2 regions of the Streptomyces sp. AM8-1-1 genome follow, and region 1 is predicted to be linked to the other one. Evidence: predicted binding sites of a transcription regulator. Region 1 holds the regulator's gene; the other holds the start of a gene.
What was found. The regulator HrcA, encoded in region 1, represses chaperone genes, less so after heat shock. The targets are predictions, from matches to a motif close to TTNGCACTCNGNNNNNCNGAGTGCNAA.

Region 2: a site for HrcA is predicted at 2,460-2,486, ahead of groL (chaperonin GroEL). Genes of this name have one in related genera too.

The regions. Positions count from the first base shown of each region.
Region 1 covers NZ_CP135086.1:5,538,208-5,542,797, reverse strand. The annotation lists gene RPQ07_RS24825 (nitronate monooxygenase) at 1-951, opposite strand, end outside; gene dnaJ (molecular chaperone DnaJ) at 1,030-2,166, opposite strand; gene hrcA (heat-inducible transcriptional repressor HrcA) at 2,167-3,192, opposite strand; gene RPQ07_RS24810 (MBL fold metallo-hydrolase) at 3,356-4,078, shown strand; gene RPQ07_RS24805 (DUF3097 domain-containing protein) at 4,088-4,590, shown strand, end outside.
Region 2 covers NZ_CP135086.1:4,517,349-4,521,938, reverse strand. The annotation lists gene RPQ07_RS20495 (hypothetical protein) at 133-516, shown strand; gene groL (chaperonin GroEL) at 679-2,301, opposite strand; gene RPQ07_RS20485 (cold-shock protein) at 2,663-2,866, opposite strand; gene RPQ07_RS20480 (MoaD/ThiS family protein) at 3,301-3,576, opposite strand; gene thrC (threonine synthase) at 3,606-4,590, opposite strand, start outside.

The DNA.
Region 1 (4,590 bases):
CATGCCCTGGGCGTCGCCGGCCTTGGCCGCCGCCTTGCGCAGCCCGCTCGTCAGATGGTGCACCTGCGGATACGCGGCGGGGGCGTACGGCCCGTGCTCACGCATGAAGCGGTTGACGAGCCCGCGCGCCGGCCGGCCCGAGAAGGCCCGGGTCAGTTCGGTGCGTACGAAGAGGGGGTTGGTCATGGCCTGCTTGTGCAGGGTGTTCGCGCCGGACTCGGGGCAGACCAGGAACGCGGTGCCGAGCTGCGCCGCCGCGGCACCGGCCGCGAGCACGCCGGCGATCTGGCCGCCGCGCATCAGTCCGCCGGCCGCGATCACCGGCAGCGGAACGGCCTCGCGGACCAGGGCGACGAGGGTGAGCAGTCCCACCCCGCTGCCGTCGGCCGCCGGGTCGTCGCGGTGCGTGCCCTGGTGGCCGCCGGCCTCGACGCCCTGAACGCACACGGCGTCCGCGCCGGCCCGCTGCGCGGCCTGCGCCTCTTCGGGCGAGGTGACGGTGACGACGGTGAAGGTGCCGGCCTTGGCGAAGGACTGGAGCACGTCCCGCTTGGGGCAGCCGAAGGTGAAGGAGACGACCGGGACGGGGTCGTCGAGGAGGATCGCGAGCTTGGCCTCGTACCCGTCGTCCAGGCCGGAGTCGGGATCGCCGAGCGGCGTCTCGTACCAGGCCGCCTCACCGGCGAGCTGGTGCCGGTAGACCTCCACGGCGGCGGGGTCGGTCGCACCGGGCTGCGGCATGAACAGATTCACGCCGAAGGGCCGGCTCGTGAGCCCGCGGATCTGTTTGATCTGCTGGTACATGCCGTCCGCGGTCTTGTACCCGGCGGCCAGGAATCCGAGGCCACCGGCCTCGGACACGGCTGCGGCCAACTGCGGGGACGACGCGCCGCCCGCCATGGGGGCCTGCACGATCGGATACCGGCAGAGATCGGTCAGTGCGGAGGACATGCACGCATGGTGCCACGTCGGCCCCGCCCGGCCGAATCGGACCCGACGCGGCCCCGGATATCGGGGCCGCGGCCGGTTCTACCGTCCGTTGAACGCGTCCTTCAGGCGCGAGAACAGCCCTTGCTGCCCTGGCTGGAACTGGCCGGTCGGCCGCTCCTCGCCGCGCAGCTTCGCCAGCTCCCGCAGCACCCGCTCCTGCTCCGGGTCCAGCTTCGAGGGCGTCATCACCTCGACGTGCACGATCAGGTCGCCCCGACCGCCACCGCGCAGGTGCGTGATGCCGCGGCCGTGCAGCGGGATCGACTGTCCGGACTGCGTGCCCGGGCGGATGTCGACCTCCTCCATGCCGTCGAGCGTCTCCAGCGGCACCTTGGTGCCGAGGGCCGCCGCCGTCATCGGAATGGTGACCGTGCAGTGCAGGTCGTCGCCACGCCGCTGGAAGACGCCGTGGGCCAGCTCGTGGATCTCCACGTACAGGTCACCGGCGGGGCCGCCGCCAGGGCCGACCTCGCCCTCGCCCGCGAGCTGGATCCGGGTGCCGTTGTCGACACCGGCGGGGATCTTCACGGTCAGCGTGCGGCGCGAGCGGACCCGGCCGTCTCCGGCGCACTCCGGGCACGGGGTCGGGACGACGGTCCCGAAGCCCTGGCACTGGGGGCACGGCCGGGACGTCATGACCTGGCCCAGGAACGAACGCGTGACCTGCGAGACCTCACCGCGACCGCGGCACATGTCACATGTCTGCGCCGAGGTGCCCGGCGCCGCGCCCTCGCCCGAACACGTCGTACAGACGACGGCCGTGTCGACCTGGATGTCCTTCGTCGTGCCGAAGGCCGCCTCGTTGAGGTCGATCTCCAGCCGGATCATCGCGTCCTGGCCGCGCCGCGTACGCGACCTCGGCCCCCGCTGCGACGCCGTCCCGAAGAAGGCGTCCATGATGTCCGAGAAGTTCCCGAAGCCACCGGCGCCGAAGCCTCCGGCGCCACCGCCGCCCGCCTGGGACAGCGGGTCGCCGCCGAGGTCGTAGACCTGCTTCTTCTGCGGATCCGAGAGGACCTCGTAGGCCGCGTTGATCTCCTTGAAGCGCTCCTGCGTCTTCGGGTCCGGATTCACATCCGGGTGGAGTTCACGCGCAAGCCGGCGGAAGGCCTTCTTGATCTCGTCCTGGGATGCGTCTCGGCGCACGCCGAGTACGGCGTAGTAGTCCGTGGCCACTTACGACTCCGCCAGGATCTGTCCGACGTAACGTGCCACTGCGCGTACCGCTCCCATCGTTCCGGGGTAGTCCATGCGGGTCGGTCCGACCACGCCGAGTTTGGCAACTGCCTCGTCGCCCGAACCGTAGCCGACCGAGACGACGGACGTGGAGTTGAGGCCCTCATGGGCGTTCTCGTGACCGATCCGTACGGTCATGCCCATCCCGCCCGACTCCTTGGCCTCGCCGAGCAGCTTGAGCAGCACGACGTGCTCCTCCAGCGCCTCCAGCACCGGCCGGATCGTGAGCGGGAAGTCGTGTCCGAAGCGGGTCAGATTGGCGGTGCCGCCGATCATCAGCCGCTCCTCGGTCTCCTCGACCAGGGTCTCGAGCAGGGTGGACAGCACCGTCGTGACGGTGCCGCGGTCCTCCGGCTCGAAGGATTCCGCCAGGTCCTGCACCAGCTGCGGCACATCCGCGAAACGGCGCCCGACGACCCGGCTGTTGAGCCGGGCCCGCAGGTCCGCGAGCGAGGTGTCGCCGAAGGGCGCGGGGCAGTCGATCATCCGCTGCTCGACCCGGCCGGTGTCCGTGATCAGCACGAGCATCAGCCGGGCGGGCGCCAGGGAGAGGAGCTCGACGTGCCGGACGGTGGACCGGGTCAGCGACGGGTACTGCACGACGGCGACCTGCCGGGTCAGCTGCGCGAGCAGCCGCACCGTACGGCCCACGACGTCGTCGAGGTCGACGGCCCCGTCCAGGAAGTTCTGGATGGCGCGGCGCTCCGGCGACGACAGGGGCTTGACCCCGGCCAGCTTGTCGACGAAGAGCCGGTACCCCTTGTCCGTCGGGATACGGCCGGCGCTGGTGTGCGGCTGGGCGATGAAGCCCTCGTCCTCCAGCACCGCCATGTCGTTCCGGACCGTGGCCGGCGAGACGCCGAGATTGTGACGCTCCGTGAGCGCCTTGGAACCCACAGGTTCCTCGGTGCCGACATAGTCCTGGACGATCGCGCGCAGCACCTCGAGTCTGCGTTCACTGAGCACCGCGCACACCTCCAGCTCTGGTTCCTCGGTGGCTGCTTGGCACTCCCCGGGTCCGAGTGCCAGCAATCCCCGTGCCAGTGTACGGCCGTGGGGTACGGCTCTAGCAAGGCGGCCGACCAGGCTACCGCGCGCCTTTGCTGGTCGTTGCCAGTAGCGTCGCGTTATGGACGTCCGTTGGGAAGACTTCGGCTGGGAGCAACTGGCCGACGGGGTCGGGCGGCGCAGGATGCCCGTCTGGGACGCGACCGTGGGGCTGGTCGCCGGTGACGAGGCCGTCCTGCTGTTCGACACGGGGTCCACGCTGCGTGAGGGCGTGGAGCTGCGCACCCAGGCGGAGGCGCTGCTGGGCGGCCGCCGAGTGACGCATGTCGCACTGAGTCATCCCCACTTCGACCATGTTCTGGGGACGGCCGCCTTCTCCGCGGTGGAGGTCTTCGGCGCGGTCGCCGTCGATGTCGTCCTGCGCCGGGACCGCGACGAACTCCGGGCCGACGCCGTACGGCACGGCGTGGCGCCGGACGATGCCGCCGAGGCGACCGATCTGCTGGTCGCGCCGCAGCACGTGGTCACCGGTGAACGGACACTGGACCTCGGCGGACGCCAGGTGCTGCTGGCCAATGTGGGCCCCGGGCACACGGGCCACGATCTGGCGCTCCTCGTGCCGGGCGACCGGGAGGTCGTGTTCTGCGGCGATCTGGTGGAGGAGTCCGGGGAGCCGCAGGCGGGTCCGGACGCGATGCCCTCGCGCTGGCCGGCGGCCCTGGACCGGCTGCTCGCGCTCGGCGGAGAGGACGCGCTGTACGTCCCCGGGCACGGCGCGGTGGTGGACGCGGCGTTCGTCCGCGCACAGCGTGACGTGCTGGCGGAGCGCTTCGGGGTGCCGTAGCGTCGCCGAATGCGCAGCTACAGCCCCGATCTGACGCCCCCTTGGAAGAAGCCCTCCGCCGTGCCGGAGGTCCCCGCCGACCGGGATCTGGTCGTGGAGGAGGTCACCACCGGCTTCTGCGGCGCGGTGACCGGCTGCGAGGCCGGGACGGTGACCCTGGAGGACCGCTTCGGCAAGCACCGGGTCTTCCCGCTGACCGCACGGGGCTTTCTGCTGGAGGGCCGGGTGGTGACGCTGGTCCGGCCCGGCGCGGGCGCACCGGCCGCGCCGGCCCGTACGGCCTCGGGTTCCGTCGCCGTGCCCGGCGCCCGGGCCAGGGTGGCGAGGGCGGGCCGCATCTACGTCGAGGGCCGCCACGACGCCGAGCTCGTGGAGCGGGTCTGGGGCGACGACCTGCGCATCGAGGGGGTGGTGGTCGAGTACCTGGAGGGTGTCGACGACCTCCCGTCGATCGTCGCCGACTTCGCCCCCGGGCCCGACGCCTGCCTCGGTGTCCTGGTCGACCATCTGGT
Region 2 (4,590 bases), 1.0 Mb from region 1:
CCACCCGGCCGGTAGGGCCGCGCCCGCGGTGGCCGATGTCCGGCACCCACCCGCGGCACTGCGCTGCGCTCATACAGCGACGGCCGGCGGGCCGTCCCTCCTCGAACGACCTTTCCAGAGAGAGGAACACCGATGCGCAAGCGAATGCTCGGAACCCTGGCCGCGGTCGCGGCCTTCGCGGGCGTGCTGGGGAGCGCGCCGGCCGCCTCGGCGGCACCGAATCCGCCGGGGTGCGGCAAGGGCTACTTCTGCATCTACTCGGACCTGATCCAGGAGGGCAGGCTCGTCGCGAAGTCGGACCGCAACTGGTCCGGCAGGGCCGTGGGCATGTCCATCTTCAACAACGGCACGCCCTTCCCCGGCCAGGACCACATTCAGGTCGAATGGGGCTGGGCGGACGGCAGCGGCGGCACCTACACGAGCTGCCTCCACTTCAACCCCGGACCGGGCAACTACTCCCAGTCCTTCGGCGCGGACGTCGCGTTCACGAAGGTGACGTGGCGCGGCGAGTGCTGAGGCGCCGGCACCGGGCGGGCGCGGACGGCGCACGGCGGCCCGGGCCGGGCAGCGGCTGAGGAACCCCGGGCGAGCCCGGGCGCCCCACAACACGCCCGAGGGCGGCACCTCCTGGGAGAGAGGTGCCGCCCTCGGTCAAGGACGGGTCCGATCCGTGAAGGATCAGAAGTCCATGTCACCGCCCGGCATGCCGCCCGGAGCGGCCGCGGAGGCCTTCTCCGGCTTGTCGGCGATGACGGCCTCGGTGGTGAGGAACAGCGCCGCGATGGAGGCCGCGTTCTGCAGGGCAGAGCGGGTCACCTTCGCGGGGTCGATGATGCCTTCGGCGATCATGTCGACGTACTCACCGGTCGCGGCGTTCAGGCCGTGGCCGACGGGCAGGTTGCGGACCTTCTCGACGATGACGCCACCCTCGAGACCACCGTTGACGGCGATCTGCTTGAGCGGGGCCTCCAGCGCGAGCTTCACGGCGTTGGCGCCGGTCGCCTCGTCGCCCGTGAGCTCGAGCTTCTCGAAGACCGAGGAAGCCTGGAGCAGAGCCACGCCACCACCGGCGACGATGCCCTCCTCGACGGCGGCCTTGGCGTTGCGCACCGCGTCCTCGATGCGGTGCTTGCGCTCCTTGAGCTCGACCTCGGTCGCGGCACCGGCCTTGATGACGGCCACGCCGCCGGCCAGCTTCGCGAGGCGCTCCTGGAGCTTCTCACGGTCGTAGTCCGAGTCGCTGTTCTCGATCTCGGCACGGATCTGGTTGACACGACCCTGGACCTGGTCGCTCTCACCGGCACCGTCGACGATCGTGGTCTCGTCCTTGGTGATGACGACCTTGCGGGCGCGGCCCAGCAGGTCCAGGCCGGCGTTCTCGAGCTTGAGGCCGACCTCCTCGGAGATGACCGTGCCGCCCGTGAGGATGGCGATGTCGTTCAGCATCGCCTTGCGGCGGTCGCCGAAGCCCGGGGCCTTGACGGCGACGGACTTGAAGGTGCCACGGATCTTGTTGACGACCAGGGTGGACAGGGCCTCGCCCTCGACGTCCTCCGCGATGATCAGCAGCGGCTTGCCGGACTGCATGACCTTCTCGAGCAGCGGAAGGAGGTCCTTCACGTTGCCGATCTTGGAGTTGACGATCAGGATGTACGGGTCGTCGAGCGACGCCTCCATACGCTCCATGTCGGTGGCGAAGTACGCCGAGATGTAGCCCTTGTCGAAGCGCATACCCTCGGTGAGCTCCAGCTCCAGACCGAAGGTCTGGGACTCCTCGACGGTGATGACGCCTTCCTTGCCGACCTTGTCCATCGCCTCGGCGATGAGCTCGCCGATCTGGGTGTCGGCGGCGGAGATGGAGGCCGTCGAAGCGATCTGCTCCTTGGTCTCCACGTCCTTGGCCTGCTCCAGCAGGGCGCCGGAGACGGCCTCGACGGCACGCTCGATGCCGCGCTTGAGGGCCATCGGGTTGGCGCCGGCCGCCACGTTGCGCAGGCCCTCACGGACGAGCGCCTGGGCGAGGACGGTCGCGGTGGTCGTACCGTCACCGGCGACGTCGTCCGTCTTCTTGGCGACTTCCTTGACCAGCTCGGCGCCGATCTTCTCGTACGGGTCCTCGAGCTCGATCTCCTTGGCGATGGACACACCATCGTTGGTGATCGTGGGGGCGCCCCACTTCTTCTCGAGGACGACGTTGCGACCCTTGGGGCCAAGGGTGACCTTGACGGCGTCGGCGAGCTGGTTCATCCCGCGCTCGAGACCGCGCCGTGCCTCCTCGTCGAACGCGATGATCTTGGCCATGTGAAGTGGTCCTCCCGGACTTGGGGGTCCCCCCGCGCCCGCAGGGCTACGGGGGAGGATTGCTTCCGGACCGCGCTGGCGCCCGCGACGGACGGCCTGAGAGCCGTACGGTTCCTTGCCCCGACGGCCCTCGGACCTCACCGGCCCGGTCCATAAAGTTGTCACTCTCACCTGCAGAGTGCTAACGCCAATGATTAGCACTCGACCCCCTCGAGTGCAAGCGGCTTCGACGAAGCCCCGACGAGGGGCGGCGGGTTCGAATCCGCCCGCCCCGGGCATGCACGAGGGGCCCGCCTCCCTGGTGGGATGCGGGCCCCTCGTGAGTGTCGCGTGAGTGCGTCGGTGGCCGATCGCGCCGAGATCAGACGGCGAGCTTGACCATGTCCGCCTGCGGACCCTTCTGGCCCTGCGAGATCTCGAACTCGACTCGCTGACCCTCCTCCAGGGTGCGGTAGCCGTCCATCTGGATCGCGCTGTAGTGGACGAAAACATCCGCACCACCGTCGACCGCGATGAAGCCGTACCCCTTCTCCGCGTTGAACCACTTGACGGTGCCCTGAGCCATGCCTAACTCCCCTATTACTGGCCCTTGCACAGGACCGCACTTCGCGGACCCGGGTCATACCTCACCACCGAGAATTCCCTCCGCCAGAGGTGGAAGGAGGCCCTCGGGATGTGCGTCGGAACGCGTCGACCGCGGCTGAATGTATCTGTCCAACTGCCCTCTGCAACAGGTCAATCGGACGAGAAATCTGGGCGCGCGGGAACGGACCTTTGACGCTAATTCAAGAAGATCCAGGGCAACTCGGGCCCGGCAAATGACACTTAAGAGGCATTTTGATCGACCACATTGGCTGCTTCTTGTCGCGCCAGGGCGCATTCTCATATGCGGCGGGCACGGGCAGCGGCGGGGACTTCCCCAACTGTACCGCGCTCAACCATGCAGAATTGCCCCCTCCGCTTCTCTCGCGGAGGGGGCAACAGCGGTGACGGTGCGTATCAGCCGCCGGCGACGGCGGGGATGATCGAAATGCCGGCGCCGTCGGGCGTGGCGGTCTCGAGACCCTGCTCGAAACGGACGTCGTCGTCGTTGACGTAGACGTTCACGAAGCGGCGCAGCTTGCCCTGGTCGTCCAGGACACGGGCGGCGATACCGGTGTGGTTCTTCTCCAGGTCGGCGATGACCTCGGAGAGCGTCGCGCCCTCCGCCGGGACCTCGGCCTGGCCGCCCGTGTACGTGCGGAGGATGGTGGGGATGCGGACGTTGACGCTCATGCTGCGTGCCTTCCTTGAGTCTCGGGGTGTCAGCCGGCCAGGCCGGCGTCGCGGAACGCGTCCAGGCTCGGGCGGATGGTCGCGCTGGGGCCGGTGGTCGGCGCGACCGCGTCCAGGGTCTTGAGACCGTCGCCGGTGTTGAGCACGACGGTGGTGAGCGACGGGTCGAGCACGCCCGCCTCGAGCAGCTTCCGCGTCACACCCACGGTCACGCCACCCGCCGTCTCGGCGAAGATGCCCTCGGTACGGGCCAGCAGCTTGATCGCGTCGACGATCTGCTCGTCGTCGACGTCCTCCACGAAGCCGCCCGTGCGGCGCGCGATGTCGAGGACGTACGGGCCGTCGGCGGGGTTGCCGATCGCCAGCGACTTGGCGATGGTGTTCGGCTTCTGCGGGCGGACCACGTCGTGCCCGGCCTTGAAGGCCGTCGACACCGGCGAGCAGCCCGCGGCCTGGGCGCCGAAGATCTTGTACGGCTTGTCCTCGACCAGACCGAGCTTGATCAGCTCCTGGAGACCCTTGTCGATCTTCGTGAGCTGCGAACCCGAGGCGATCGGGATGACGATCTGGTCGGGCAGCCGCCAGCCGAGCTGCTCGCAGATCTCGTAGGCGAGGGTCTTGGAGCCCTCTCCGTAATACGGCCGAAGATTGACGTTGACAAAGCCCCAGCCCTCACCGAGCGGGTCGCCGATGAGCTCGGAGCAGAAGCGGTTGACGTCGTCGTAGTTGCCCTCGATGCCGACCAGTTCGCCGCCGTACACCGCGGCCATGACGACCTTGCCCTGCTCCAGGTCGTGCGGGATGAACACGCAGGAGCGGAAGCCGGCGCGCGCGGCGGCGGCGCCGACCGCACCCGCGAGGTTGCCGGTGGAGGAGCAGGAGAGCGTGGTGAAGCCGAAGGCACGGGCGGCCTCGACGGCGATCGCGACGACACGGTCCTTGAAGGAGTGCGTCGGGTTGCCGGAGTCGTCCTTGATGTGGAGACCGCCGGTCACGCCCAGCTCACGGGCGAGG